Regions from separate parts of the Microbacterium luteum genome, predicted to be linked through region 1. Evidence: predicted binding sites of a transcription regulator. Region 1 holds the regulator's gene; each other region holds the start of a gene.

The links. Region 1 encodes HrcA, which represses chaperone genes, less so after heat shock. Its sites were predicted from a motif close to TTNGCACTCGNNNNNNNCGAGTGCNAA; they were not measured.
Region 2: a site for HrcA is predicted at 3,361-3,387, ahead of groES (co-chaperone GroES). Genes of this name have one in related genera too.
Region 3: a site for HrcA is predicted at 4,851-4,877, ahead of IM777_RS03225 (Hsp20/alpha crystallin family protein). Genes of this name have one in related genera too.
Region 4: a site for HrcA is predicted at 1,578-1,604, ahead of groL (chaperonin GroEL). Genes of this name have one in related genera too.

The regions. Positions count from the first base shown of each region.
Region 1 covers NZ_CP063814.1:1,683,435-1,691,109, reverse strand. Annotated here, with positions in the region: gene IM777_RS08390 (PhoH family protein) at 1-1,015, opposite strand, end outside; gene IM777_RS08385 (HIT domain-containing protein) at 972-1,319, opposite strand; gene IM777_RS08380 (16S rRNA (uracil(1498)-N(3))-methyltransferase) at 1,366-2,100, opposite strand; gene dnaJ (molecular chaperone DnaJ) at 2,104-3,225, opposite strand; gene hrcA (heat-inducible transcriptional repressor HrcA) at 3,275-4,318, opposite strand; gene hemW (radical SAM family heme chaperone HemW) at 4,418-5,635, opposite strand; gene IM777_RS08360 (DUF1990 domain-containing protein) at 5,655-6,305, opposite strand; gene lepA (translation elongation factor 4) at 6,357-7,675, opposite strand, start outside.
Region 2 covers NZ_CP063814.1:2,630,663-2,638,337, forward strand. Annotated here, with positions in the region: gene IM777_RS12895 (heavy metal translocating P-type ATPase) at 1-1,495, shown strand, start outside; gene IM777_RS12900 (metal-sensitive transcriptional regulator) at 1,492-1,809, shown strand; gene rarD (EamA family transporter RarD) at 1,819-2,712, opposite strand; gene groES (co-chaperone GroES) at 2,981-3,277, opposite strand; gene IM777_RS12915 (Hsp70 family protein) at 3,605-5,626, shown strand; gene IM777_RS12920 (LuxR C-terminal-related transcriptional regulator) at 5,642-7,675, shown strand, end outside.
Region 3 covers NZ_CP063814.1:654,519-662,193, reverse strand. Annotated here, with positions in the region: gene IM777_RS03245 (DUF2207 domain-containing protein) at 1-823, opposite strand, end outside; gene IM777_RS03240 (MarR family winged helix-turn-helix transcriptional regulator) at 865-1,296, shown strand; gene IM777_RS03235 (PDDEXK family nuclease) at 1,543-2,556, shown strand; gene IM777_RS03230 (L-serine ammonia-lyase, iron-sulfur-dependent, subunit alpha) at 2,719-4,206, opposite strand; gene IM777_RS03225 (Hsp20/alpha crystallin family protein) at 4,296-4,766, opposite strand; tRNA gene IM777_RS03220 (tRNA-Arg) at 5,055-5,127, opposite strand; gene IM777_RS03215 (asparagine synthase) at 5,173-5,787, opposite strand; gene IM777_RS03210 (hypothetical protein) at 5,971-6,171, shown strand; gene IM777_RS03205 (DUF4383 domain-containing protein) at 6,308-6,721, shown strand; gene IM777_RS03200 (hypothetical protein) at 6,731-7,282, shown strand; gene IM777_RS03195 (aldose 1-epimerase family protein) at 7,316-7,675, opposite strand, start outside.
Region 4 covers NZ_CP063814.1:941,989-949,663, reverse strand. Annotated here, with positions in the region: gene groL (chaperonin GroEL) at 1-1,540, opposite strand, end outside; gene IM777_RS04625 (cold-shock protein) at 1,722-1,925, opposite strand; gene IM777_RS04620 (LytR C-terminal domain-containing protein) at 2,067-2,666, opposite strand; gene IM777_RS04615 (DUF3263 domain-containing protein) at 2,722-2,967, opposite strand; gene IM777_RS04610 (DUF2332 domain-containing protein) at 2,996-3,973, opposite strand; gene msrB (peptide-methionine (R)-S-oxide reductase MsrB) at 4,063-4,470, shown strand; gene IM777_RS04600 (nitroreductase family protein) at 4,488-5,018, shown strand; gene IM777_RS04595 (DMT family transporter) at 5,022-5,951, opposite strand; tRNA gene IM777_RS04590 (tRNA-Thr) at 6,189-6,264, opposite strand; gene IM777_RS04585 (DsbA family protein) at 6,297-7,289, opposite strand; gene IM777_RS04580 (ABC transporter ATP-binding protein) at 7,511-7,675, shown strand, end outside.

The sequences.
Region 1 (7,675 bases):
CGCGCCGCGCGGCGAGCCGCCTCTCGTCGTACTCGCTGTACGCGTCGACGATGCGCCCGACCAAGGTGTGGCGCACGACGTCCTCGCTGGTGAGGTGGGAGAAGTGGATGTCGTCCACGTCACCGAGGACGCGCGTGACCAGCCGCAGACCCGAGGCGCCCTGGGGCAGGTCGACCTGCGTGATGTCGCCGGTCACGACCATGCGGGTGCCGAAGCCGAGACGCGTGAGGAACATCTTCATCTGCTCGGGCGTGGTGTTCTGCGCCTCGTCGAGCACCACGAAGGAGTCGTTGAGCGTCCGTCCGCGCATGTACGCCAGCGGCGCCACCTCGATGGTGCCGGTCGCCATGAGCTTCGGCACGATCTCGGGATCCATCATCTCGTTCAGGGCGTCGTACAGCGGGCGCAGATACGGATCGATCTTGTCCGTCAGGGTGCCGGGGAGGAACCCCAGTCGCTCCCCCGCCTCGACCGCGGGCCGCGTGAGGATGATGCGGCTGACCTCCTTGCGGTGAAGCGCCTGCACGGCCTTCGCCATCGCCAGGTAGGTCTTGCCGGTTCCGGCCGGGCCGATGCCGAAGACGATCGTGTTCTCGTCGATGGCGTCGACATAGGCCTTCTGCCCGAGGGTCTTCGGGCGGATCACCTTCCCCCGCGACGACAGGATCTGCTCGCCGAGCACCTCGGACGGTCGCATGCCGCCGTCGGCGCGAAGGATGCGGCTGCTCGAGGACACGTCGGTCGGTGCCATGTCGTGGCCGGCTCTGGTCATGGCGAGGAGCTCGTCGACGAGCGTGCGCGCCGACGCGACGGCGCCGGCTCCGCCCGTGAGCGTGATCTCGTTGCCGCGCACGTGCACATCCACCTCCGGGTGCTCGCGCTCGACGACTCGCAGCAGACGGTCCTGCGGGCCGAGAAGCTGCACCATCGCGACGCCGTCCGCGTAGACGCGGTCGACGGTGGGTTCCTGATCAGGCACCGAGGGTCTTCTCCTCCAACTGTCCGGCGAGCACATGGGCGTGCACGTGGAAGACGGTCTGCCCGGCGGCAGCGCCGGTGTTGAACACGAGACGGAACTGGCCGTCCGCGTGCTCGTCGGCGACCGTGCGCGCCAGTCCGACCACCTCGGCGAGCAGTGCGGGGTCGCCTTCGGCCAGCTCGACGACATCGCGGTACCGCTCGGTCTTCGGGATCACGAGCAGGTGAACCGGCGCCTGCGGTGCGATGTCGCGGATCGCGAAGGCGTTGTCGGTCTGGGCGATGATCTCCGCGGGGATCTCGCCACGCAGGATGCGGGTGAAAACAGACGATTCCGTCATACCGCGAGTCTATCGGCGCCCGCCGCCGCCGCGGCGTGAGGTCCGGTCACCAGCGGTGCAGCGCCGCACTGGCCAGCGCGAGCGCCGCGGGTCCGGCGGTGGAGGTGCGCAGCACATTCTCCCCGAGTCGCACCGGCCGCGCTCCGGCCGAGCCCAGCCGATCGACCTCCTCGGGCGTCAGCCCGCCCTCCGGTCCGACGATCACGAGCACGTCGGTGGTGTCTTGCGGATCGAGGAAGACACCGGTGAGCGGGTCGGCGGCGTCGGGGACGAGCACGAGCAGTCGCGCGTGCTCCGCGCGCGCGGCGAGGTCGGCGGTCGACACCGGGGCGGTCACCTCGGGGATCCAGGCGCGATGCGCCTGCTTGGCCGCTTCCCGCACGATCGAGGACCATCGCGCACGGCCCTTCTCGATCTTCGCGCCCTGCCAGCGGGAGACGCTGCGCGAGGCCTGCCACGGGATGATCGCATCCGCACCGATCTCGGTGGCGGCCTGCACGGCGAGCTCGTCCCTGTCGCCCTTCGCGAGAGCCTGCACCAGCACGAGTCGAGGAGCGGCCGCGGGCACCGTCCGCCGGTGCGTGATGACGACGGCGACCCGCTGCGGCGAGGCCGCGGCGACCTCACCCGACAGCCATGCGCCGCGGCCGTCGCCGACGGTCACGGCCTCACCGACGCGCACCCGACGCACGACGGCGGCGTGATGCGCCTCGGGCCCCGTGAGCACGACCTCGTCACCGTCGAGCGCGGTGTCCCCGTCGACGACGAAGTGCAGCGGCATCGGTCAGCCGTTCCGGAGGCGGTCCCGCAGCCTCGCGAACAGGCCCTGGTGGAATTCCGCGAGCTTGGGCGCGGGCGCTTTCGTCCGCTTGGCGAAGTCCTCGATGAGCGCCCGCTCCTTGTGGTCCAGGCGGGTCGGGGTCACGACGTGCACTCCGACGCGGAGGTCGCCCCGCTGGCTGCCGCGCAACGGGGTGATGCCCCGCCCCTTGATGGTCAGGACATCGCCCGCCTGCACACCCGGCCGGATCTCCAGGTCGACCGTGCCGTCGAGTGACTCGATGGTCGTCGTCGTGCCGAGGATGGCATCGGGCATGGACACCTCCAACGTCGCCAGCAGGTCATCCCCCTCGCGGCTGAAGGTCTCGTGGTCCTTCACCGACACCTCGATGTAGAGGTCGCCGTTGGGGCCACCGGCCTGTCCCACCTCTCCCGAGCCGGGGAGCTGCAGCCGCAGGCCGGTCTCCACGCCCGCGGGGATGTCGAGGGACACGGTGCGACGTGCCCGAACCCGCCCCTGCCCCTGGCAGGTCGCGCACGGGTAGGGGATGGTCGTTCCGTAACCCTGGCACACCCGGCAGGGCGCGTTCGTCACGACATTGCCGAGCAGGCTCCGCACCTGCTGCTGGACGTGGCCCGAGCCGTGGCAGATGTCGCACGTGACCGGCTGCGTGTTCGGCTGGCAGCAGGAGCCGTCGCAGGTCTCGCACAGCACCGCTGTGTCGACCTCGATGTCGCGGTGGACGCCGAACACGACGTCGCCGAGATCGAGCGTGACGCGCACGAGCGCATCCTGTCCCCGCTCACGGCGGGAGCGGGGACGCGGACCCCGCGAGCCGCCGCCCCCGGCGGCACCGAAGAAGGTCTCGAAGATGTCGCCGAAGGAGCCGAATCCGGCGGCGCCACCACCGCCGAACGGCGAGTCGCCGCCCATGTCGTAGCGTGCTCGCTGATCGGGATCGCTCAGCACGTCGTACGCGTGCGTCACCGACTTGAACCGCTCGGCGGCGTCATCCCCCGGGTTCACGTCGGGGTGCAGCTCCCGCGCCAATCGCCGGTAGGCCTTCTTGATCTCGTCGGGGCTCGCGTCTCGCGAGACACCCAGCACTTCGTAGTGGTCAGCCACGTTCGCCTTCCCACCCGTGTCGCCACGGGATCGTCTGTGTTCGAGCGCCTCAGCGGGCGCCTTCGTCTTCTTCGAGCAGCCGCGACAGGTAGCGCGCCACCGCGCGCACCGATGCGAGGTTGCTCGGATAGTCCATGCGAGTCGGCCCGAGCACGCCGACACGCGCCCGGGCACCGGACGCGTCGTACTCGCCCGCGACGACCGACGCCTCCGCGAGACCGAAGGGCTCGTTCTCGCGTCCGATGCTCGCGGCGAGACCGTGCTCGTCGGCCACCATCTCCCCCATGAGGCGCATGAGCGTCACCTGCTCCTCGATCGCCTCGAGCAACGGATAGATGCTTCCGCGGAAATCCGACTCGCGCCGTGCGAGATTGGCCGTTCCCGCCATCACGAGTCTGTCCTGCCGGAATTCGTCGAGTTCCTCCGCGACGGTCATCGCGATCACGTCGATCACAGCGTCATCGGGCGAGCGGTGGTCGCCTCCAGCCGAAGCAAGGCGTTCGGCGATCGCGTGTGCACCGTCCCGGATGGGGCGGCCGACGATGAGATCGGCGATCGCCGCCCGCAGGCGCACGATCTCGTCCTCGGCGGGATCGCGCGGGAGGAAGACGAGCCGCTGCGACACGCGGCCGGTGTCGGTGACGATCACAACGAGCATGCGCCCCGCATCCAGCCCGACCAGCTCGATGTGGGACACATGCGCCTGGGCGAAGGAGGGATACTGCACGATGGCGACCTGGCCGGTCAGCTGGGTCAGCGCCCGGACCGTGCGCACCATGAGGTCGTCGAGATCTCCCGGCGCTTCGAGGAAGGCGGCGATGGCCGTCCGCTGCGCGGGCGAGAGCGGACGCACCTCGGCGAGGTGGTCGACGAAGACGCGATACCCCTTGTCGGTGGGTATCCGTCCGGACGAGGTGTGCGGTGCGGCGATGAGGTCCTCGTCCTCGAGCATCGCCATGTCGTTGCGGATCGTGGCCGCCGACACCCCGAAGGCGTGACGCTCCACGATGGACTTGCTGCCGACCGGCTCGCGCGTCTCGACGTAGTCCTGCACGATCGCGCGGAGGACTTCCAGTCCGCGTGCGCTGACCATGGATCCTCCCGCATACGTGTCCGGCGTGCACTGGCACTCGTCTCGAGTGAGTGCCAATTCTATCGCGCCGACCGCCGGAGCGCGCGTCGGGCCCGCCCGTCAGTCCGTGAGGGCGCGCACGACGGCGTCGGCGAGCAGCCGGCCGCGAAGGGTGAGCACGATCGTGCCGCCGATCGCGCTGGCCCCATCGATCAGGCCGTCGGCGATGAGCCCCGGCACCGCGCCGCGTCGGTCGCGGGGCACGAGCGCGATCGGGAGCCCCTCGCGGATACGCGAACGCAGCAGCACGGTCTCGAGGTCCCGCGAGGAACGGTCCGGTCGCTCGCGCCCGGCCGCGGGAGACGAACCCTCGCTCAGCCGCGCGGCGTATGCGGCGGGGTGCTTGACGTTCCACCAGCGGAGGCCGCCGATGTGGCTGTGCGCGCCGGGCCCGAACCCCCACCAGTCCGTACCCCGCCAATAGGCGAGGTTGTGCTTCGACCGGTCGGATTCCCGCCGTGCCCAGTTGGAGACTTCATACCACTCCAGGCCCGCCGCGGCGAAGGCCGTCTCGGCGGCCTCGTACATGTCCGCCTGCAGGTCGTCGTCGGGTGCCGGCACCTCGCCGCGCCGGATCTGGCGCGCGAGCTTGGTGCCGTCCTCGATGATCAGGGCGTAGGCGGAGATGTGGTCCGGCTCCAGGGCGACCGCCGCGTCGATCGAGCGCGACCAATCCGAGAGGCTCTCCCCCGGCGCGCCGTAGATCAGGTCGATGCTCACCCCCAAACCCGCGGCGCGCGCGGCAGCCACGGCCTGGCCGACGTTCTCCGGTCGGTGCGTGCGATCGAGAGCGGCGAGCACGTGCGGGACCGCAGACTGCATGCCGATCGACATGCGGGTGACGCCGGCGTCGGCGAGCTCGTCGACGACGGCGCGGGTGACCGTGTCGGGATTGGCCTCCACGGTCACCTCCGCGCCGTTCGCGATCCCGAAGGTGTCTCGGATCCCCTCGAGCATGCGAGCGAGGTCGCCGGCAGGCAGGAGGGTCGGGGTCCCGCCGCCGAAGAACACCGTCGACGCCTCCCGCAACGGCCCGCGATGGGCCAGAACCCGTCCTGCGAGCCGCACCTCGTCCAAGAGCGTGTCGGCGTACGCGTCCTGCCGCGCACCGCGCAGCTCCCCGGCCGTATAGGTGTTGAAATCGCAGTATCCGCAGCGCACGCGACAGAACGGCACGTGCAGATACGCGCCGAAGGCGGTCGCGCCGCCGAGGACGAGATCATCGGGCAGCATCCCGTCCGCGGGAGCGGGATCACCGAGAGGGAGCGCAGCGCCCATCAGCGCGCTCGATCCGCACTCACGCGGGCGTCGTGTACAGCGGCGAGATCGCCCGCAGATAGCGCGTGAAGAGTTCGCGACGCCGGCGGCGCGTCAGAGCGGGGATCAGTCGGTACAGCGTCGCGCGCGGCGCATCGAAGGCGCGAACGGTGAACCAGACTTCGTCGTTGTCGTGCCATTCGATCATGAAGGATTCCTCGCCGCTGACGACCGAGCCGCCCACCGTGCCGAGGGCGAAGCCGATCCGTCGCGGCTCCTCCACCGCGAAGATGACCCGGAGTTCCGCGTCGACGCTCATGCCCGCGACTCGGCCGGCGAGCCGGATGGAGGTGCCCGCACCGACGAACGGGGTGCCGTCGGTGTCGAACCGCTGATCCGCCTCGGTGCGACTGGGTGCGATCGGTGCGCCCTCGGCATCGAAGCTCACGCCCGAGTACATCGGCCCGGGCGCGGGGCGCACATCGCTGAGGGTGAGTCCCGACCCGCGCTGCGCCGTCCATGACAGCAGCGATTCGCCCGCGCTGCGGAAGCGCGACTCCCCCGATCCGATCCGCCACGCCTGCTCGGCGGGGATGCTCCGCTCCGGCGGGAAGTGCATGAGGTCAGGCGCCTGCGTCGCCCCGACGGCTGCGTAGTCGACCGTGTCGTCCTTGAAGGTTCCGCGGCGCATGTGTCGAGCCTACCGATCCGCTCCCGAGCATCCGGTGAGTGCCGGAAGCTCCTACTTCTTCGTCTCGACGTCACCGGACAGCGCGGCGATGAACGCCTCCTGGGGCACTTCGACGCGACCGACCATCTTCATGCGCTTCTTGCCCTCCTTCTGCTTCTCCAGCAGCTTGCGCTTGCGGGAGATGTCGCCGCCGTAGCACTTGGCCAGCACGTCCTTGCGAATGGCGCGAATGTTCTCACGGGCGATGATCCGCGCGCCGATGGCCGCCTGGATCGGCACCTCGAACTGCTGGCGGGGAATCAGCTTGCGCAGCCGCTCGGTCATCATCGTGCCGTAGCCGTACGCCTTCTCCCGATGCACGATCGAGCTGAACGCATCGACCTTCTCGCCCTGCAGGAGGATGTCGACCTTCACCAGGTCGGCGGTCTGCGAACCGGCCGGCTCGTAGTCGAGACTCGCGTATCCCTGTGTCTTCGACTTCAGCTGATCGAAGAAGTCGAAGACGATCTCGCCCAGCGGCATATTGTAGCGCAGCTCCACGCGATCCTCACTGAGGTAGTCCATGCCGAGCAGCGAGCCGCGCCTGGCCTGGCAGAGCTCCATCACGGTTCCGACGTAGTCCTTGGGAAGCAGGATCCCGACCTTGACGACCGGCTCCGAGACCTCTGCGACACGCCCGTCGGGATACTCGCTCGGATTCGTGACGGTGACCGTCTCACCCGTGTCGGTCATCACGTCGTACGTCACCGAGGGTGCCGTGGTGATGAGATCGAGTCCGAACTCGCGCGTGAGCCGCTCGGTGATGATCTCCAGATGCAGCAGTCCGAGAAACCCGCAGCGGAAGCCGAATCCGAGGGCCACCGAGGTCTCCGGCTCGTACTGCAGAGACGCATCCGAGAGCTTCAGCTTGTCGAGCGCTTCGCGCAGATCCGCGTAGTCGCTCCCGTCGATCGGGTAGATGCCGGAGAAGACCATCGGCTTCGGATCGGTGTACCCCGGGAGGGCGTCGGCCGCGGGCTTGCGCTGATCGGTGATGGTGTCGCCGACCTTGGACTGCCGCACATCCTTCACACCGGTGATGAGGTAGCCCACCTCCCCCACTCCGAGGCCCTGCGTGGGGATCGGTTCGGGGCTGGAAACCCCGATCTCCAGGAGGTCGTGGGTCGCACGCGTCGACATCATCTGGATGCGCTGGCGGGGCTGGAGCTTGCCGTCGACCATGCGCACGTAGGTGACCACACCGCGGTAGGAGTCGTAGACGGAGTCGAAGATCATGGCTCGGGCCGGGGCGTCCGCGTCTCCCACGGGAGCAGGGATCTTCTCAACCAGACGGTCCAGAAGCGCCTCGACCCCGACACCGGTCTTCCCGC
Region 2 (7,675 bases), 950 kb from region 1:
CGACGGCGTCGAGATGCGCGTGCCGATCACGTCCCTTCGGGTCGGCGACGAATTCATCGTGCGTCCCGGTGAGAAGGTGGCGACGGACGGGGTCGTGACCTCGGGCACCAGCAGCATCGACGCCGCCCTCGTCACCGGAGAGTCGGTGCCGGTCGACGTCTCCCCCGGCGACGCGGTCGTCGGCGCGACCCTCAACACGGGTGGGCGCCTGGTGGTGAAGGCGACGCGCGTGGGGTCGGACACGCAGCTGGCCCAGATGGCGCGCCTCGTCGAGGACGCGCAATCTCGCAAAGCGGATGTGCAGCGCCTGGCCGACCGGGTGTCGGCGGTGTTCGTTCCGGTCGTGATCGGGATCTCGGTCATCACCCTCGTCGCGTGGCTCGTGCTCGGCGGCTCCGCGCAGGCCGCGTTCACGGCCGCCGTGGCGGTGCTCATCATCGCCTGCCCCTGCGCGCTCGGACTCGCCACCCCGACCGCCCTCATGGTCGGCACCGGCCGCGGCGCCCAGCTCGGCATTCTCATCACCGGCCCCGAGGTGCTCGAGTCGACCCGCCGGGTCGACACCATCGCGCTCGACAAGACGGGCACCGTGACCACCGGACGCATGTCGGTCATCGACGTCACGGCAGCGACCGGGGAGGACGCCGACGAGGTGCTCCGCGTCGCCGCCGCCGTGGAAGACGCCTCCGAGCACCCGCTCGCCCTGGCGATCGTCGCGGCCGGCCGGCGGAACGGACCGCTCCCGATGATCGATGCGTTCCGGGCGACCGCCGGGTCCGGCGTCTCGGCCGTCGTCGACGGACGTGCGGTGCTGGTGGGCAGCGCGTCGTTCCTGCGCTCCTGGGCGGTCACACCGATCGAGACAGACACCGAGGGCCTCACGACCGTGCACGTGGCATGGGATGGCGCGGCCCGCGGCGCCATCTCGCTCGCCGACGGCGTGAAGCCCACCAGCGCGGAGGCGGTGCAGCGCCTGCGCGCGCTCGGCCTCGAGCCGGTGCTGCTCACCGGCGACGGCGAGTCCGTTGCTCGACGCGTCGCCGCCGAGGTGGGCATCGAGCGTGTCTCAGCCGGGGTCCTGCCGGAAGGCAAGGTCGACACGATCAACGCGCTTCAGAGCGAGGGACGGGTCGTCGCGATGGTCGGCGACGGGGTCAACGATGCCGCCGCCCTCGCGCAGGCCGACCTCGGCATCGCCATGGGCACCGGGACCGATGCCGCGATCGCCGCATCCGATCTCACCCTGGTTCGCGGAGACCTGCTCGCCGCCGTCGACGCGCTGCGACTGTCGCGCGCGACCCTGCGTACGATCAAGACCAATCTGTTCTGGGCGTTCGCCTACAACACCGCCGCGATCCCCCTGGCCGCCCTGGGCCTGCTGAACCCGATGATCGCCGGGGCCGCGATGGCGTTCTCCAGCGTCTTCGTCGTCGGCAACAGCCTGCTGCTGCGCCGCTTCCGCGCGACCGCACCGACACCGAAGGAGTCCCGATGACCGACACCGCCCCGATCACCGACGGCGCGCACGCCCACCACGGCTACATCAGCGACAAGGCCCGCTACCTCAATCGCCTGAAGCGGATCGAGGGGCAGGCGCGCGGCATCCGCACGATGGTCGAGGATGAGCGCTACTGCATCGACATCCTGACGCAGATCAGCGCCCTCACCAGCGCGCTGGAGACCGTGGCGCTGGGGCTCCTCGACGACCACCTGCGTCACTGCGTGGTCGACGCCGCGCGAGCCGGAGGCCCCGAGGCCGAGGAGAAGATCGCGGAGGCATCGCAGGCCATCGCGCGCCTCGTGCGGTGACGCGCTCCGTTACGTGAGGTCGGCCACGTCCGACACCGTGCGGCGCGACCGGCGCGCGGCCGACACGGAGTCCGCCGACAGGATCACCAGCGCCGCCCAGACCAGCGCGAAGCCGATCCAGCGCTCCGGCGGCATGGGCTCCTGCAGGATCCACACCCCGATCGTGAACTGCAGGATGGGGGCGACGAACTGCAGGAGGCCGATGACGGTCAGCGGAACCCGGCGCGCGCCCGCGGCGAACAGCAGCAGGGGCGTCGCCGTCATCACCCCCGCCAGAAGCAGCAGCACGGTGTGCACGGCTCCGGCCGTGCCGAGTGTGAGACCGGCCGTCACCCCCACCGCGATCAGCTGGATGATGGCGACCGGGGTGAGCCAGAGCGATTCGAGCGTGAGCCCGCTCACCGCGTCGACGGAGGGGCCGATCTGCTTCTTGACGAGCCCGTACAGTCCGAAGGATGTCGCCAGCGACAGTGCGATCCACGGGAACGCACCGTAGCCCGCCACGATCACCCCGACCGCGGCGGCCGCGATGCCGAGCGCGATCCACTGCGTGACACGCAGCCGCTCCCGGAGGATGAGGACGCCCAGGAGCACGGTCAGGATCGGATTGATGAAGTATCCGAGACTCGTCTCGATCACGTGCCCGGTCAGGGTCGCGATGAGGAACACCTGCCAGTTGACGTAGATGAGCAGGCCCGCCACCACCGTCCAGCCGACGAGACGTCGCTGCCGGAGGATCGCCACCAGCCGAGGCCACGTGCGCGTGACGGTCAGCAGCATCGCGCAGAACACCAGCGACAGCAGGATGCGCCACGCGACGACCTCCCACGGCCCGGTGGGTGCGAGCGCGAGGAAGTACAGCGGCAGGAACCCCCACAGGAGGTACGCGACGAACGTGTACACGCCGCCCCACGCTCGCTCTCGCGAGGCGTCCGGCGGCGAGGCGCCTGCGTCGGCGGACGACGGAACGCCGACGCCCGCGGTCACGAGCGCGGTCTCCCCCAGGTCGGGGGCGTCTCGTGCTGCCTCGTCGGCGTCGCCGGCTCCCCCGGGGGGCTCGGGCGCGTCGAGGTTCACCGGTTCATCGTAGTCCCGACCTGCCGCGCCCGGTTGCGGCAGCGAAAAGGGCTCGGATGCCGAAGCATCCGAGCCCTTCGTCAAGCGGGGTGTCTCAGCGGACGACGACCGCCAGAACGTCGCGCGCCGACAGCACGAGGTACTCATCGGCACCGAACTTGACCTCGGTACCGCCGTACTTGCTGTAGATCACGCGGTCGCCGACGGCGACGTCGACCGGGACACGGTTGCCGTTGTCGTCGATGCGACCGGGACCGACCGCCACGACCTCGCCCTCCTGGGGCTTCTCCTTGGCGGTGTCGGGGATGACCAGACCGCTGGACGTGGTCTGCTCGGCCTCGACCTGCGTGATGACGATGCGGTCCTCGAGCGGCTTGATGGAAACCGACACGGGTCTACCTCTGCTTTCCTATGAGACGTCAAGACTCGTTAGCAAACTCGGAGTGAGAGTGCTAACGCAAGTCTAGGGAAGCGCTGGCACTCTTGCAACGCGAGTGCCAGATTTACGATCGACACGTATCAGCACGGCCCTGGCCGTCTCCCCTCATGTGTGTGTACGATGACAACACCGAGACCGGGTCAGCTGGGTGACCTGGCATCGGATGCAGACGACGGCGTTCGCCACCGTGATCGCTCCTCGTCTGCTGCACTGGGACACTGGGAACAACTGGGGTAATCACGAGCTCTCGCCAGCTCGCGCCCGATCCGTGGGGGGATCATGGCAACGGCGTATTTTCTGGGTATCGACGTCGGTACGAGCAGGACGGCGGCAGCGACCGCACGGTCCGCTCCCGACACCACACTCGACACCCGAAGCTTTCCGCTCGGACGCAGCACCGACAGTGCTCCGTCATCGGTGTTCGTCACCGCTGACGGCCTGCTCTTCGGAGACGCCGCCGAACGACGCGGCATCAGCCAGCCCGAGCGGCTCGTGCGCGAGTTCAAGCGCAGCATCGGCGACGACGTTCCGCTGTCGGTGGCGGGGCGGACTCTTCCGCCCGAGCAGCTCTATGCGCACACCGTCGCCTCGGTCATCGAGGCCGTCGTCGAGCGCGAGGGCTCGTCACCCGAGGGCACCATGCTCACCCACCCGACCGGGTGGGGCTCCCACCGGCTGGGCCTGATCCGCACCGCGCTGGGCCGCGCCGAGGTCGGCGAGGTGTCGCTGATCACCGAACCCGAAGCGGCCGCACGGCAGTACGAAGCCGGCCGGGTTCTGGAGCCGGGCCGCTCGCTCGCCGTCTACGACCTCGGCGGCGGCACGTTCGACTCCGTCATCCTCCGCAAGTCCGACGACGGCGGGTTCGCGCCCCTCGGCAGCGCGTCGGGAATCGACGACCTCGGTGGCGCCGACTTCGACGACGAGGTGCTCCGCCACGTGCTCCGCGCTGCGGGCGTGACCGCAGCCGACCTGCAGTCCGACGACGCCGACATGCGGCTGGCGCTGTCGCAGCTGCGCCGGGAGTGCGTCGACGCCAAGGAGGCGCTCTCGTTCGACTCCGACGTGACGATCCCGGTGCTCCTGCCCACGGGCGCGGCGAGCGTTCGCCTGACCCGTGCGGAGTTCGAGGACATGATCGCGCCGTCGGTGGAGCGCACGGCCGACACGCTCGAAGACACGCTCGAAGCCGCCGGTCTCACTCCCGACGACGTCGAGAGCATCCTGCTCGTCGGCGGATCATCTCGCATCCCGCTCGTCGCGCAGATGCTCTCCGAGCGCTTCGACCGTCCGATCGCGATCGATGCCGATCCGAAGTCCTCGATCGCCCTCGGCGCAGCGCGGGCCATCGCACCGGCCGCCGAGATCGGCGCGGGTCTCGCCCTGCTGCCGGCCGGGTCCGCCGCGGCACTGGTCGACGACGCCCCCGTCGCCGAGGCGGCCGATGTCGCCGAGGCACCCACGCCGCTTCCCGCTCGCCGGTCTCGGGCGATCCCGATCGCGGCGTCCGCAGCGGGCGCGCTCGTGCTCGCGAGCGGCCTCGTGCTCGCGAACGCGACCGGACTCGGCAACAGCACCCTCGCCGCCGGCTCGAGCCAGCAGTCGCTGAGCGAGTGGCTCGGCATGGAGCTGACCGCGTCCTCGCAGGCGGTCAGCGAGACGAGTGAGCCCGAGGCGGCCGGTGAGGAACCGGGTGCTGCCGATGCGGTCAAGGCCGCGCCCCGGCCGAAGGCGGACACCGGCGGCTGGACCACACCGCGCAGCAACCCGATGGTGCACAACACCCGCACCACACCGAAGTCATCGTCCTCCTCCTCGAGTGCCACGCAGGGGCGCACGTCGCCGTCGAAGTCGGCGCCGCCGAAGTCCTCGGGATCCAGCGGATCGACGGGGTCGAGCGGGTCGTCGGGCTCGAGCGGTTCGTCCGGGTCCAGCGGCTCCACCGGATCGACCGGCTCGTCCGGATCCGGCGGGTCGACGACCACGCCGTCGACGCCTCCGACCACATCGACACCGACGCCGACCACCCCGTCGACGCCCTCGCCCTCGACACCGTCGACCACTCCGACGCAGGAGCCGGACCCGACCCCGACCGAGCCGACGACGGACCCGTCGCCGACGACCGACCCGACGCCGGATCAGACGACCCCGACGCAGGAGCCCGAGCCGACGAGCGAGCCGGAACCCACCGCGTCGACCTCGACGGCACCCGACCCCGCGCCCTCAGAAACGCAGACCGAGACGACTCCCCCCACGTCGCCCAGCCCCAGCCCGTCCGATACGACGGTGACGGCTGAGTAGCGTGCGGGGGCGATAGTGAACAGGCTCACCGAGACCACCGATCCGACGGTAGAGATGCTTCCCCGGGCTGCCCACGCGCTCGGCGCCCTCGACGACCTCGTCACGCGCAGACCCCCACTGCGCGCAGCGATCGTCGGGGGTGCCGGCTCGGGCAAGACGGATGCGCTCGCCTACCTGCGCGGTCGGCTCGACCGAGACGGCCGGCCGACCCACCTGTGGTCGGCGCGCGATAGCACCGATCCCGTCGACGACGACGTGACCCTCCTCGTCGACGACGCGCAGGAGCTCGACGAGAAGGCGCTCGGAACACTCCTCGAACGCGCGCATCGACCCGACGCGGGCCTCGTCATCGCCTACCGCACGTGGCCGGCACCGCCGGCGCTGGTGGAGATCACCCGCGTGGTCGAGCACGACAGTCCGCCCCTGCTGCTGGGCGAGGTGACGCTCGCCGAGGTGCGCACCGATCTGCTGTCGGCGGATGCGGCGTGCGCGCAGCACATCCTCGACATCAGCGGCGGCACCGCGTGGCTGGTGGCCGCGTGCGTCGAGGCGCACGACCTCCAGGACTGCAGCGACGACCCCGAGCACCGCGAGCTCGCACGCGTCGTGCGCCGCCGGGTCCAGCACCGGCTCGAGACGGTCTCGCCGGCCGTTCGCCGCCGCATCGAGACCCTCAGCCTCGGCGCGCGTCACGCCGGTGCCGAGACCGCCGACGCCGCGGAGATCATCGCAGAGGGCCATGCCGAGGGACTGCTCACGGCCAACGGACGCCCCCTCCCGCTCGTGGCCGACGCGGCCCGGGCCAGCACGTCGATCGACGTGCTCATCGATCTGATCTGGCACGGCTCGCTCGACCTCGTGCCGGGCTCCGACCTGGCCGCGAGTCTCGACGGGATCGTCGACTCCGCGCTCGGCAACGCGATCGCCGAACGCGCACGCGCCGAGATCGCCTGCCAGCCGGCGCTCGCGGCCGCACTCTTCGAGCGCGCCGTCGCGTGCGGCGTGCCGGAATCCGAGATCGCCGCCGCGCACGCGCACGCCCTGTGGGCCGCCGGGGACGGCGACGGGGCCGGACTGCTCCTCGGCGGCGTGGGGATCGACCGCGCTCACCCGGACCACGACCTCGCCGCCGACACGCTCGCGACGACATGGGCCGACCGCGGGATGATGTCGATCGCACACGACACGTACCGTGCGATGCCGCCGGCGTCGGCGCCCGGTCGCACGCGCGCACTCGTCGCCGCCGCCGGCGCCGGCAGACTCGTCGAGCGCGACCTCTCCACGGGCACAGCGGATGCGACGGCACCGGCGGCCCCGTCTGCCCGGGGGGTCGCGCTCGATCTGCTGGATCGCGGCCTGCGCGCCACGCTCTCCGATGACAGCCCCCGCGAGGCTGTGGATGACCTTCGCCGCGCGGCCGACCTGTCGTGCGCCGCCCGGGACACCTCGCCGACGCCCGAGCTTCCGGCCGTCATCGCCGCGACCGCCGCGATCGGGATCGGGGACCTGGATCTCGCCCACACGGTGATCACCGACGCCCTCACCCACACCGCGCACTGCCGCCGCTGGCGTCCGCGCCTGCTGCTGTGGAACGCGTGGATCGCCGTGCAGCGCGAGCAGGTCGCCGAGGCGCGACGCTCGCTGGCCGCGGCGACCGCCGACGGCGCCGTGCTCTCGGCCCGCGACGACGTCATCGCCGCGGCCGTCACGGTCGAACTCGCTCGGCGCTACGACGACGTCGCCGCGCTCGGATCCGCCTGGGACTCGCTCAAGAGCCGGGTGCGCCGTGTCGAACCCGACCTGTACATGCTGCTGCCGCTGAGCGAACTGGTGATCGTCTCGGCCCGCCTCGGCGACGCCGAATGGATGCAGCCGGCCTTCCGCGACGCACTCGCCCTCGTCGACCGGCTCGGTGAGCCGTCGGTGTGGGCGACGGCGCTGCACTGGGCGGGCATTCAGCGCGGCATCCTCGAGAATCGCCCCGACGACCTCGCACCGCACGCCAAAGCACTCGTCACCGCCGCCCGCCGCAACCCGCTCGCCGCCCGC
Region 3 (7,675 bases), 1.0 Mb from region 1:
TCGCGAAGACCACAGCCCCGATCATCCCGAGCCCCGACAGACCCTGTGCCCACCCCCACGGCGAGGCGAGGTAGCTCGTATCGAAGAGCACGAACGTGTCGTCCTCGAACCCGACCGCAATGGTCACCGTCTCGAACCGGTCCAGCGCAACACCGCCGGCCTCGATCACGACGGCTCCATCCTCGCCCTGGTTCGTGCTGATCGGGCAGGCGTCGGCAACGCCGTCGCGACCGAAATAGCACGCCTGTTCGCCCGCGAGGGAATCGGCGAGCTCGGGTTCGACGGTGAGCGTGACCGAGACGTCTCCGAACGGCTGACGCCAGTCGAGGCCGTTGATGTCCCAGTAGAACTCGTCGCCGGTGTCGGGGAAGCGCCACGTGACGTTCTGGAGCTCGTACGTGAACACGTAGGTCTGCTCGCCGTGCACGTAGTCGTCGGCGGCGGAGGTCATGACGAACGATCCGTCCTCCTGCTCAACCTCGACGGCGCGCGCCTGCCCGTCTGCATCGGTGACCGACAGGAGCTCCGGGAAGAGCGGCTGACCGTTGTAGGTGTCGGGGATGATCCGCCGCATGCCACGGTTCTGGTCGGAGTCGGGGAACTCGGCGACGAAGGTCTCCACGACGCGCAGGGTGCTGTGGCCGTCCTCGTCGAGGCCGAGGGTGTAGTCGGCGTGCATGCTCGCGAACGAGAAGTCGTCGACGTCGGCGGCGGCTGCCGGGGCCGAACCGACGGCGACGAAGGCGATCGCGAGCGCCACGGCGGCGACGCCGCTCCGCTTCAGACGCGCGCGAACATGCTGGACCGCCCCCGTGACAGACATGTCTCCAGCCTAGGGGGCACGATTCGGCCTACTCTTTCTCCATGACCGATCGCCGTCTCGCCGTGGAAGCGTGGGAGAGCCTGTTCCGCGCCCAGCACGAGATCCTCGACGAGATCAGCGCCGATTTCCACGACGACGAGCTCGGCCAGGGCGAATACGACGTGCTGCTGACGGTCACGCGCGGGCCCGAGATGACCGCACGCCTGCGTGACATCACCGCCAACATGCTCATCAGCCAGCCGAGCGTGTCGCGCCTGGTCGACCGGATGGTGCAGCGCGGCCTGATCTCGAAATGCCCCGACCCCGACGACGGTCGCGGCTCGCTGGTGCGCGCGACGGAGCGCGGTGCGACCACCTTCCGTCGCGTCGCCTCGCAGCACGCCCGCTCCATCGCGGACCGGATGTCGTGCCTCGACGACGACGAACTCGCGCGCCTCCGCGACATCACCGCCAAGCTGCGAGCTCGCGCCTGACTGCTGCCCTCCAGGAGTGTTCGGTTGCCCCTCGATGTCGTTCGAGAGTGTTCGGTTGCCGCTCATCGTCGGTTTCGGCCCCGGATGCGACATCCCGCGACCGGTGAATGGCGGGATGCGACATCCTGCGCCATATGAATCGGGGGGGGCGCACCGCTCCTCCACAGGGCGGGAGGAGACAGCATCCATCCCCGGATGCCGGGAAGTGGCGGGTGCGGCGCGAGCGGTGACGCGATAGTCGGGTGCATGCCACGGCGACCGGAACCGATCGATCCGCGGCTGGACGTCGCCTTCTCCGTCGCAGAGGCCCGCCGGATGGGCGTGAGCGCACGACGCCTGCGCGGACGGGACCTGGAGATGCCGTTCATCGGCGCTCGAATGCGTGCGACCGGCGCCGTCGACATCGCGTCGGAGACCGCGACGCCCGGCGCTGAGGCCGCGCGACGAAGACGGCAGGACATGGCGAGGAGGGCGGCCGCCTACAACACGGTGATGGCGGACCACGCGTTCTTCAGTCATGGCACGGCGGCCGCGCTGTGGGGGCTGCCCCTTCCGAGCGGCGCTCTCGAGCCGGACGCCCTCGACGTCTCCGTCGCCGCGCCGCACCGCGCGCCGCGCGCGGCAGGGGTCCGCGGTCACCAGCTGGCGGCTCACCTCGTCTCGGTCCGGATCCGCGACGGGATGCGCATCGCGTCGCCCGCGGCGACCTGGGCGCAGCTCGGCGGCATCCTTTCGCTCGACGACCTCGTCGCCGCCGGAGATGCACTCCTGCATAGACCTCGCACCGAGGATGGGCATCGCACCGGACCGGAGACCGCTCTCGCGACGTTCGCTCAGCTCGAGGCCTCGATCGAAGCCGGTCGCCGGATCGGCGCATCCGCACTCCGCCAGGCACTGCCGCTCGTGCGCGAAGGGGTGGCGAGCCCCACCGAGACGGCGCTTCGCCTCGGGCTGTGGCGCGCGGGGCTCCCCGATCCGGTCCTCGATCACGATGTGCGAGACGATCGCGGACACCTCGTCGGGTGCACGGAGTTCGCCTATCCGACCTTCGGCCTCCTGATCGAGTGCGAGGGCGACCACCATCGCACCAACCGCCGCCAGTGGAATCGCGACATCGAGAAGTACGGGCGATATCAGGATCTGGGATGGACCGTGCTGCGGTTCTCAGCGATCCACCTCGCCCCGAGTGTCAGCCCCGCCGTGACCCGCATCCGCCACCATCTCGCACAGCGCGGCTGGGCATGCGATCCGTCCGCGTGACCTCGCGCGGACGTGGTTTTCGGTTGTCATTGGATGCCGATTTCCGGAGCGGATGCGACATGTGGTGACACGTGAACCGGAGGATATGGCATCCCGTGACAGGTGAACCGGAGGAGGCGGCATCCGGTGACAGGTGAACCGACGGATGCGGCATCCGGCGGGTCAGCACTCGATGACGTTCACCGCGAGACCGCCCTCGCTGGTCTCCTTGTACTTGTGGGACATGTCGATGCCGGTCTGACGCATCGTCTCGACGACCGCATCGAGCGACACGAAGTGCGAACCGTCCCCGCGCAGGGCCAGCCGCGCCGCGGTGACGGCGGTGGATGCGGCAATCGCGTTGCGCTCGATGCAGGGGATCTGCACGAGCCCACCGACGGGATCGCACGTCAGGCCGAGGTGGTGTTCCATCGCGATCTCCGCGGCGTTCTCGATCTGGCGGTTCGTGCCGCCCATCACCGCCGTCAGTCCGCCGGCCGCCATCGCGCACGCCGACCCGACCTCGGCCTGACAGCCGCCTTCGGCACCCGAGATCGACGCGTTCGCCTTGAAGAGCGACCCGAGAGCGGTCGCCGTGAGAAGGAAGCGGCGGATGCCACGGCGGCGGTTCGCGTCCGCGACGGCGTCGTCGTCCCCCGCGTCGGCGACATCGCCCGCGGTGCCGAACCCCAAGAGGGCACTGCCGACCAGTTCCCCGTGGGGCGTGACGGCGTTTCCGGCGCCGAGTCCCGAGTCGGCCAGGAAACGCCACCAGTACATCGCGACCGCCGGCAGGATTCCGGCCGCACCGTTCGTCGGCGCGGTGACGACCCGGCCTCCGGCGGCGTTCTCCTCGTTCACGGCCAGGGCGAACGCGCCGAGCCACTCTCCCGGCAACTCGCGACCACCGGCCGCAGTGGTGTCCTCGAGCTGTGCTCGGATCACGCTCGCGCGCCGCTTCACCTTCAGCATGCCCGGCAGCACGCCGTCGGCGTGCAGACCCGCCGTGACACAGTCGGCCATCGCATCCCAGATGCGATCGAGGCCGGCCGCGACCTCGGCCTCCGAGCGCAGCGCCGTCTCGTTCATGCGCGCAGCCTCGGCGATCGTCAGGTGGCGCTCGTCGCAGATCGCGAGGAGCTCCTCCGCCGAATCGAAGCGGATCGGTGACGGAGTCGCTTCGATCCTCGGAGCCTCGCCGTCGCGCCGGATGAAACCGCCGCCCACGGAGTAATAGGTCTCCTCAGCCAGCACGCCGCCCTCGTCGTCGCGCGCGACGAGCGTCATCGCGTTCGGATGCTCCGGGAGGCGCGTCCGAGGTTCGAAGCTCACGTCCGCCTTGGCGAAGGGCACCGGTCTCATGCCGCCGAGGAGCATCCGGTCCCCGTCCGCCAGGTTCGACCAGGCCCCGCGGATCGCTCCCGGATCGGCCGTCTCGGGATCGAGCCCGGAAAGCCCGGCCACCACCGCATCCGGAGTGCCGTGGCCGATTCCTGTCGCCCCGAGGGACCCGTAGAGCGCGCACGTAACCCCCGTGACCCGGTCGAGAAGCTTGCTCTCGCGCAGGCGGACGGCGAACTCACGCCCGGCGCGCATCGGGCCGACGGTGTGGGAGCTCGAGGGTCCTATTCCGATGGAGAACAGCTCGAACGCCGAGACATAGGCGCTCATCGCTCCAGGCTACGCCCCACGGACTGCTCCGCGCCGAGACAGAGCGACAGCCCCGGCTCGTGGAGTCGGGGCTGTCGCCGGAGGGAGGTCTACTGTTCGACGGGCGTCGGTCCGTCCGCGGATGCCGCGGAGTGGGACTCATGCGCCTGCAGCACCGAGCGCTGGGCCTCGGTCGCGACCTCGATCTTGCGCGGCTTCGCCTTCTCGCTGACCGGGATCGTCACCGACAGCACGCCGTTGCCGTAGCTCGCCGAGATGCGTTCGGTGTCGATGCCCTGTCCGAGGTTCAGCTGCCGCACGAAGCTCGCCGCCTCGCGCTCCCGTGTGATCCACTTGACGCCGTCGCCCGACGCGAGGGTCCGCTCGGCGCGAATCGTCAGCAGCTGGCCGTCGACGTCGATGTCGACCGAGCCCGGGTCGATGCCGGGGAGGTCGGCGTTCAGGACGTAGTGGTCGCCATCGCGATAGAGGTCCATCGGCATGCGGCGGGGTCCACGTCGCGCGTCGAGGAGGCTCGACGCCATGCGGTCCAGCTCACGGAACGGGTCGTAGGTTCCCATTTCTGCTCCTTCGTAGCGGGTCGGATGCGGCCATCCGACAGTGTCTTGTCCAAGTTGAGTCACATTGACTCAAGTAAGCCCAGATTAGCACTCTCCTCCTGCGAGTGCCAGATCTTTCGATCGCCCTGGGCGAACGGAACGACAAGCATGCCGAAAGGGTCGGGATCAGCCGGCAGCGCCGACCTCGGGACGCCATCGCGCCCGTGTGCCATACGGGCCGACCGCCGCCGGAAACGCGAAAATCCCCCGCCCGATGGGCGAGGGATTCCTCACTGTCTCAACACAGTGCGCGCCTCGAGGGACTCGAACCCCCAACCTTCTGATCCGTAGTCAGATGCTCTATCCATTGAGCTAGAGGCGCAGGACCTCCGCGCGAAACGGCGCGAAGGCCGAGGTTCAGACTACCTCACGATTCGGTCGGTGGCGAATCGATGGCGGCGGCGACGTCTTCCGGTTCGTCCACCGCTCCGACCGTGACGTCGCCGATACGACGGCGGTGGGCTGCCAGGCGCGGCAGATCGACGAGACGCAGAGCCTGCATGCGTGCGGCCCGCATCTGCCCGTAGTCGGGTTCGAGGTCGGGACGTGCTCCCTCGACGACCAGCCGCCGCTGCAGATTCGACTCGACGTCGCCCCAGGCGGCCTGGCGTGCACCGGCGACGAGTTCAGCGACGGCCTCGGCGTCGTCGGCCCGCTCGCGCAGCACCTTCGCGACGCCGGTGTACTGCCGCTGTCGACGTCGAAGGTTGCGGGTGTCCCGATCGCGGTAGTCGTGCGTGCCGTCGGGATCGGAGTACTTCCCCCACGCCTTCTTGCGCTGCTTGCGGGTGAGGTCGGCCGCGGCCTCCTGCTCGGCGGCGAGCGCCAGAAGCGTCTCCCTGGCGAAAGGGGCGACCCGTTCGGGATCGAAGGGCTCGTTGCGCGCGATCGTGTCGACGAGGATGCGGTTGCGCACCGCGAGCCGTGCCGCGGCGTCGGCGATCGAGACACCTTCCGCGATCGCGTCTGCGTTGCGCCCCATCCGCACACCTCCCGTCCACACGAGATCGTATCGTCCGCACCTGAGCCGGATCTGGCATGCGCCGTGTGCGATACCCGTCGCCCGAAGCCCGCGCAAGCCCATCCCCAAGCCCGCACGCGCGCAATAGCGTCTCAACCGGGCCCAGACAGGGACCCGGTTGCCTTTCGAGAAGAGGAGTGACTCATGGGATTCATGGATGACGCGAAGGATGCCGCGGAGACCGCCGGTCGCAAGGCCGGCGAAGCGTGGGAAGACACCCGGGACCGCATCGACGACAAGCTCGACGAGATGCGCGCGGAATCCGACGTCAAGAAGGCCGAAGCAGAGCGCGACTCGGTGAAGGCGAAGAACGAGGCCAACGAGAAGATGCGCGGCGACAGCTGACCCGCTCGCTCCGGGCCCGCGCGACGCAGCGGACCCGGGAGTTTCCGCGGACATCGGCACCCGCGGGCAATCCGAAAATGCCGATACTGCGAATCACCTGTGCGACACCCCGTTGCACAGATTCAGGAGGTTACACATGTCATCGTCACCGAACCGCCTCGTCGCCTCGATCTTCGGCGCGGTCTACATCGTCGTAGGTCTGCTCGGTTTCCTCGTCACCGGCGGCGTCGGATTCATCGCGACCGAGGGTGGGCTGCTCCTCGGCATCTTCGAGGTGAACCCGCTGCACAACATCGTCCACGTCGCGGTGGGAGCCGTTCTCCTCATCGGCGGCCTGTCGTCCGTGGCCGCGGCCAAGGGCATCAACATCGCCGTGGGAGCTGTCTACCTCCTGCTCGGCGTCGTCGGGTTCTTCCTGGTGGGAACCGCGGCGAACATCCTCGCCCTCAACACGTTCGACCACTTCCTGCACCTGGCGAGCGCCATCGTGCTGCTCGGCGTCGGCCTTGCCGCGGACCGGAGCACGTCTGCTCGCGGCCGCCTCGCCTGAGCCGGACAGATGTCGAGCTCGCACGACGCTCGTCGGCGCACCCCCGCGATCGCGTGGACCGTCACGGTTCCCGCGATCGCGGCGTGGGGCGCCGGCCTCATCCAACTCGCCCTCGCGGCGGGCGCGATCACGGCCGACGACTCGTCGCTCGCATCGCGAGCCATCGGCGTCGCCCTGCTCCCTCTCGGCGCGGCGGCGATGGTGTGGGGCGCCGTCGTCCTCGCGCGTGGCGTCCTGCCGCTTCCTCGCGTCACGATCGCCGCATCGATCGGCGCCATCCTGGCGATCGCCGGCGCCCTGATCGTCGACGCGGCGCACACGAGCGCGTTCGCCGCCGCCGCCGCCGTCGCGCTCATCATCGTGGTCGCCGCCTCGAGCGCCCGCGCCCTGCGGCGCACCGGCCGGCGCCCGAGCGGGAGCACGGGTGGCGCCGTCATCGGCCTCGTCGCGGGGGCCATCGTGGTGTCGGCCCTCGTCACCCCCGCGCTGTCATCCGTCGAGGCGACACGCCTCGCCGATACTCCCGGCGGCTATCAGCCGGCGACGCACGACCACCACTGACGATCGAACGCCGCGGTCAGGCGAACGCAGCGGTCAGGCGATCGCCGCGATCCGCCACGATGCCGTCGACTCCTGCCCCGGCTCGATCACGATGAGTCCCGCGTCGTAGTCGTAGCTGTCGGCATTGTAGGCATCGGGCGCACACGTCATCGGCTCGACCGCGAGCCCGAGCCTGCTCTCGTCGGGGTCGGGCCGATCGGCCGTGTGAACCTGCACCCACGGACATGACGCATCCCACTGCATGAGCACGCCCGAGCCGTCCTCTGCGGTCAGCGTCACGGTCGCGTGACCGTCGCCGTCGCGCACGAGGTCCGTGTAGGCGTGATCGATCTCGACGGCGCCGATGCGCCGTGCCGCGCGGAAGTCGAACCGCGCCGGATCGTCGGCGTCGAC
Region 4 (7,675 bases), 740 kb from region 1:
TGAGGAACAGACCCGCGATCGACGCGGCGTTCTGCAGCGCCGAACGGGTGACCTTCGCCGGGTCGATGATGCCCTGCTCGAACAGGTCGGCGTACTCGCCGGTCGCGGCGTTCAGACCGTGACCGAGGGGCAGCTCGGCGACCTTGTTGGCCACGACGCCCGGCTCCATGCCGGCGTTCAGAGCGATCTGCTTCAGCGGAGCCTCGATCGCGACCTTCACGATGTTGGCGCCGGTCGCCTCGTCACCGGTGAGCTCGACGTTCGCGAACGCGCCCTTGCCGGCCTGGATGAGGGCCACGCCACCACCGGCGACGACACCCTCCTCGACGGCGGCCTTCGCGTTGCGGACGGCGTCCTCGATGCGGTGCTTGCGCTCCTTGAGCTCGACCTCGGTCGCCGCACCCGCCTTGATGACGGCCACGCCGCCGGCGAGCTTGGCGAGGCGCTCCTGGAGCTTCTCGCGGTCGTAGTCGCTGTCGGTGTTGTCGATCTCGCGACGGATCTGGGTCACGCGACCCTCGATCTGGTCCGCCTCGCCGGCGCCCTCGACGATCGTGGTCTCGTCCTTGGTGATGATCACCTTGCGAGCACGGCCGAGGAGGTCCAGCGTGGTGTTCTCGAGCTTGAGACCCACCTCTTCGGTGATGACCTGGCCGCCGGTGAGGATCGCGATGTCCTGCAGCTGAGCCTTGCGACGGTCGCCGAAGCCGGGAGCCTTGACGGCAGCCGACTTGAAGATGCCGCGGATCTTGTTCAGCACCAGGGTCGCGAGGGCTTCGCCCTCGACGTCCTCGGCGATGATGAGGAGCTCCTTGCCGTCCTGGATCACCTTGTCGACGATCGGCAGAAGGTCCTTGATGTTCGAGATCTTCTGGTTCGCGATGAGGATGTAGGGGTCCTCGAAGACGACTTCCTGACGCTCGGGGTCGGTGACGAAGTAGGGGTTGATGTACCCCTTGTCGAAGCGCATGCCCTCGGTGAGCTCGAGCTCGGTGCCGAAGGTCTGCGACTCCTCGACGGTCACGACGCCTTCCTTGCCGACCTTGTCGATCGCCTCGGCGATGAGCTCGCCGATCTCGGGGTCAGCGGCGGAGATCGACGCGGTCGCGGCGATCTGCTCCTTCGACTCGACCTCCTTGGCGTCGGCCAGCAGCTGGTCGGTGATCATCTTGACGGCCTTCTCGATGCCGCGCTTGAGCGAGATCGGGTCGGCGCCGGCTGCGACGTTGCGCAGACCCTCGCGGACGAGTGCCTGAGCGAGAACGGTGGCGGTCGTGGTGCCGTCGCCCGCGACGTCGTCGGTCTTCTTGGCGACCTCCTTGACGAGCTCCGCGCCGATCTTCTCGTACGGGTCGTCGAGTTCGATCTCCTTGGCGATCGAGACGCCGTCGTTGGTGATGGTGGGGGCGCCCCACTTCTTCTCCAGCACGACGTTGCGCCCACGCGGGCCCAGGGTCACCTTGACGGCGTCGGCCAGCGTGTTGAGGCCGCGCTCGAGGCCGCGACGGGCCTCTTCATCGAAAGCGATCATCTTTGCCATGTGTGTGTCGTCCCTCCCGGACGTTGGCCTTCGGTCATTAGCACTCGTATGAGACGAGTGCTAATACATTCTGGCACTCGCCCCCGGGGAGTGCAAGCCACCGTCCGTGTTCACGACGAAGGGCGGGATGCCGCAGCATCCCGCCCTTCCTCACGCGCTCGGCGCGCGACGTGACGGCGCGTCAGGCGACGACGCGAACGGACTCCGCCTGCGGGCCCTTCTGGCCCGACCCGACGGTGAACTCGACCGCCTGTCCTTCTTCGAGCACGCGGAAACCGCTCATCTCGATGTTGGAGTAGTGGACGAAGACGTCCTGCCCGTCGGTCACGGTGATGAAGCCGAAACCCTTCTCGGCGTTGAACCACTTGACGGTGCCCTGAGCCATGCGAATCTCCTGTAGTGCGGTGGGACAGGCTCATCGTAGGCAGACGCGAATTCACCGAACCGCCATCACAGCAACTGTTGACAGGGGCGCATAGAAGTATTTACCGGCGTGAAACAACCGCTGGTCCCGAGGGGGTTCGCGTCAGGGAGCGGGCGTCTCCTCCGACGCGCTGTCGGTGTGGTCGAGGCCGATGACCACGGTCAGCTGAGCCGATTCGCTCTCGTCGACGTCTTCGGTGGCGGCGTCGTCGGTCGGCTGGTAGAAGTCGCTCTGCTCGATGCGTGCCCCACCGAGCAGCTCGGCGACGCCCGCCGCGGCGGCTTCGTCGCCCGGGAAGGCGTAGTACACGGTCGTCTCGGCGAAGTCGGAGGTTCCCGCTTCGCTCGCGTTGACCTGATCCGCGGACCACCCGGCCTCGACGAGCACGTCCTTGACCTGCGTGGCGAGACCCGCCTCGGGCGTGGCGTTGAGCACGAGCACGTCGTACGCGGTGTCGATCACCGGCTCGATGGTCGCCGTGGGCGTCGGCTCGGGAGCGGCGTCGGGAGCGAGGGAGACGCGTCCGCTGAGGACCAGCGTCGCGAAGATGCCCGCGACGATGAGCACGAGAGTGGCGACCGCGGCCCACAGGAAGACGACCCACCCGCGCATGTGCGGGTTCTCGGCCCGGTGGGCGCCGACGCGCCCGCTGTCCGCGGGGAGGTCGTCGAAGCGATCCCGCGGGTAGGTCGATTTCGGCACCCCACGATGCTACCGGCACCCGTCGGTGAACCCGGGAATCCGCCCCGAGGGCCGCTCAGCCCGGCATCGACCGGGTCGCGCGCCCGGATTCGGACACGTCGCGGCGCCGCCGCAGGCGCTTCACCAGCATCGGGTCATGACGCTGCGCCTCGACCGTGTCGATCAGCCGGTCGAGCAGCTGATAGTAGCGAGCCGGGGCGAGCCCGAGTTCCGCGCGGATCGCCTCCTCCTTGGCTCCGACGTGGCGATGCCACTGCGCCTCGAAATCGAGGAGCGCACGGTCGCGGTCGGAGAGGGACACGTCGTCCACGGTAACCGTGCCGGCACCGTCATCCCGTAAGCCACTCCAGGGATGCGGCGAGCGGATCCGCGTAGGCCAGCGGCGCGCCGTCGCGGTGCAGCACGAACCGGCCCGCACCCGGGTCGACGGGCGCGGTCCACCAGTCGTGCGCCTGCGGCGGGTCCAGCGACACCCAGATGGCCCCGGTGTCGGCGATGGCGCCGATGAGCCGCTCACGCGCCGCCCGGGGCAGGTGGGGCAGGAGCCCCAGAGTCGACACGACCGGGGTGAGCCCGTCGGGCATCCCCGAGAGAAGCCGAGGGACGAGATCGGGATCGCTCGCGTCGCCGGATGCCACCTCGATCGGCTCGCGACGGGCGAGATCGAGCGCGGCCTCGATCCGCTGCGCTCGACCCCGCTCCCCCGGCCACACCAGGGCCATGAGGAAGGCGCGGTCATCGGGATCGCCCGCCGACATCGGTGTGAGGTCGGCGCCCATCCGCCACCGGATCTCAGGCAGGCGCAGCGGAGCGTCGCCCGTGATGTTCGCGTCGAGGACGACCGGCGACATGCCGGAAGGCGGGTCGAGTCGCACGTCAGGGTGATCCGGCCGGCGGTAGCGGTACGAGTAGCGGTCGGGCTGCAGACAGAGACCGGCGCTCGCACCCACCTCGAGGAAGCCGATCGGTCCGGGGATCGTCGCGAGCGCCGGCAGCAGGGCGGCGCACCGCAGGGGCTCGTTGGTCTGCAGGGAGCGTCGCGACGTCTCGGCGACGACGGCGTCGGCGTGCTCCAGGAGCCAGTCGCGCCAACGCGAGAAGGCCTGCTCGGGCGCGCCCAGCATCCGTGTGACGGCGAACACGAGCGGTGGCTGCCGGCGAGAGGCCGGGATGCGCGCGAGCACGTGGCACACGTCGACGTCGTCGGCGACACCCGCCGCCCACTCCGCATAGAGAGAGGATCGTGACGGAGCCTCAGCCACCGCGAACCGCCGATAGCGATCGGCGACGTCGGCCACGGCATCCATGCGCCCATTGTCCGCTGTCGGCGTCATCATCGTCACACTCGGCGCCCGATGCGGCGCGCTGCGGTTGAATGGAGGGGAAGGAGATCTCCATGGACTATTCCGTCGACAAGACCGACGCGCAGTGGCGCGAAGAGCTCACCCCCGAGCAGTACCAGGTGCTGCGCGAGGCCGGCACCGAGCGTCCCTGGACCGGTGAACTCCTCGACGAGGAGCGCGCCGGGCTCTACACGTGTGCCGCGTGCGGCGCCGAGCTGTTCAAGAGCGGCACCAAGTTCGACTCCCACTGCGGCTGGCCGAGCTTCTACGAGTCGATCCGCCCCGACGCGGTGCAGCTGCTCGAGGACAACAGCCACGGCATGGAGCGCACCGAGGTGCGCTGTGCGTCCTGCGGCTCGCACCTCGGTCACGTGTTCCCCGACGGCTTCGGCACCCCCACCGGCGACCGTTACTGCATGAACTCCCTCTCGATGAACTTCACGCCCGAGAACGACGCGTGACCACAGTCGCCGAGGCGATGCGCCGGCGGCGCTCGCTGTCGAAGGTCACCGACGCGGCTCCCAGCCACGACGAACTGCTCGATCTCGTGGCCGCTGCCGGACGCGTGGCCGACCACTCGTCGCTGAAGCCGTGGCGGATCATCGAGATCCGCGGGTCCGGACGCGAACGTCTCGGCCGCGCCCTCAACAAGGCAGAGGGACGCAAGGGCGTTTCGACCAAGCCCCTGCGCGCGCCGCTCGTGCTCGCCGTCGTCGTGCGCTTCCGCAAGAGCAAGGTGCCGCACTGGGAGCAGGAGGCCGTCGCCTCGGGTGTCGCCCACATGCTGAGCCTCGCCCTCGACGACGCCGGCTGGGGCGTTTTCTGGCGCACCGGCGGCGCGACGCGGAGCAAGGCGGTCGCGAAGGCCCACGGACTGGCGAAGAACGAGGAGCTCCTCGGGTGGCTCTACGTCGGCGGCAAGCCGACGCGGTCGAGGCCGCTGCGCGGCAAGGAGATCGACCCGACGACCTTCGTCTCGTCGATGCCCGGCAAGAAGCGCTCGCGCTGACCCTCAGCGCCGACGGCGCGGGAACACGGCGATCGCCGCACCGAGCAGAGCGACCGCCGACACCGTCAGTCCGATGAGCACTCCGGGACTCGCCGTCGTCGGCCACAGCGCATCGAGCAGGACCGACGTCAGGAGCTGACCGACGACGGCGCCGAGCCCCATGAGCAGCACCCCGGTGTAGGGCACCACGGCGGCGCCGATGAAGATGTATGCGACGCCGCACGCGCCGCCGATGTAGAGCCACGGCTCCGCGGGGAAGGCCGCGGGCGCTCCGACGATGGCGACGTGCACGGCTGCCGCGACGAGCAAGACGATGGTGCCGCCGGCGAAGTTCACCGCCGTGGCCGTGAGCGCAGAGCCGACGCGCTGCCGCAGGCGCCCGTTCGTCGCCTGCTGCCACGCGATGCCGGCTCCCACGAGGAACGGCAGCAGCAGCATCCACCACGGCACGCTGTTCACCGGCGAACCCGCCACCGACAGCAGCACCGCGGCGACGGCGATGGCCGCCCCCACGACGCGGGACACGGTCACGGCGACGACACCCGCCGGTCCGTAGCCGATCCGGTCGAGCACGAGTGCGCTCACCGCCTGCCCCGCGACCATTCCCACGGTGAACAGCGAGACGCCGATCACGGCCACGGTCAGGCTCTGGGTGGCGACGCTGAACGCCCCGGCGAGACCGCCGACGAGCATCCACACCGGCAGCGTGCGCAGGCGCAGTCCGTGCGCCAGCGTCACGACGCCCCGGCGCCCGGCGGGCAGGGCGGCGCTGAGAGCGACGAGGATCAGGAGGCCGGAGCCGAAGGACACCGCCGCGGCGACGAAGCCGTCCGTCAGCGCCGCTCCGAGAGAGCCGTTGACGCGAGCCTGCACCGCGGTCAGAACACCGATCGCCACGGCACCCGCCATTGCGAGCGTTCGATGGGCGGCCATCCCCCCATCCTGCCCGCCCCGAGATGGAGCCGAGGACGGGACTCGAACCCGTAACCGCCCGATGACAACGTCGGAGTCGACACCAAGGGCACCAATGGAGCCGAGGACGGGACTCGAACCCGTAACCGCCCGATGACAACGTCGGGGTCGACACCAAGGGCACCGATGGAGCCGAGGACGGGACTCGAACCCGTAACCGCCCGATGACAACGTCGGGGTCGACACCAAGGGCACCGATGGAGCCGACTACGGGACTCGAACCCGTAACCGCCCGATTACAAGTCGGGTGCGCTACCAATTGCGCCAAGTCGGCAAGGGGTCCAGTCTACCCAGCCGACGCGCGGCTCACGATGTGGGGCTCGGGGTGGGAGCCGGGGTGGCCTCGTAGTAGGCGTCGCTGGAGACGGTCAGCACGAACTGCGCGAACTCCTTGGCGTTGTCGAGCGCTCCCACGTACGGCGTTCCGTTCACGAGCACCATGGGGGTGCCGGTGAGCGAGATGTCGTCGGTGTCGGGGATGCCGTCGAGTGCGCGGTCGGTGGCGGTCTTGGCCCACGCGGCGAACTTCTCCTCGACGATGCAGTCGCGCACCGTCTGCGGGTCGTCCGCGCCGGAAGCCTGAGCGAGGTCGGCGAGCTCGATGTCGGTATAGCCGTCGGTGTCGAGCTCGGGCTGCTGGCGCAGCAGGGTGTCGTTGAACTTGAAGAAGTCGTCGGGCGAGTAGTGCGCCATGCACGCGGCGGCGCTCGCGGCACGGATGGAGTACTTGGTGCCGTTCGACTTCGCGGTGAGCATCGCGACCGGGTAGTAGCTGAGGGTCGCGGCGTCTTCACTGACCCACTTCTGCAGCTGCTGTACGTTGGCGACCTGGAAGTCCTGCGCGCCGCTGGAGAGGTAGTCGACGTAGATGCGGATGTCGACGACGCCGGGTTCGGGCGTCTCGACCGGCTCCGCCTGGGCGGACATCGCGGCGTTCCCGGACGAGTCGCTCTCGTCGTCGGCCTCTTCCTCGCCCGCTGCGCTGTCGTCCATCTCCGTCGTGGTCGGCTCCGCGCCGACCGAGCCGACACCGGTCACATCGGTGACCTCGAAGCCGTCCTCGGTGACGTTCGCCGGCTGCGCCATCGGGCGCGAGGCGTTGCTGGAGACCGTCCAGGTGATCACGACGGCGACGGCGGCCACCACCGCCACGATGACCGTCGCGAGCGAGACCCGCTGGATCAGACGGGTGCGCGACTGTCGCTGCTGCACCTGCTTCGCCTTCGCGCGCACGGCGTCTCGGCGGTCGCCAGGGGTCGTTTCGGGACTGGTGTCGGGAGTCGATTCGTCGTGTGACATGGAACCTCGTAGGAGAACGTCGGCCGTAATGCTCCGGCGCGCCGCTCGGGGAGCGCGGCGTGGACGATGCTAGTCACCGACCCTGGGAAATGCCCAGACACCTCCGGTTCTTTGCCGCGTGGCATACTGGAGACACGCCCGATGGTGGGCGTGCGGGAGAGCCCCCGCTTCCATTCACTACGGATCGTCCGGCACGTACCTGCCGGTGAAGGAGAAAGACCATGGCGTCCGTCACGTTCGACAACGCAACCCGCTTGTACCCCGGAGGCCAGCGCCCCGCCGTCGACAAGCTCAACCTCGAGGTCGCCGATGGCGAGTTCCTCGTTCTCGTCGGCCCCTCCGGCTGCGGAAAGTCCACCTCGCTGCGCATGCTCGCCGGCCTCGAA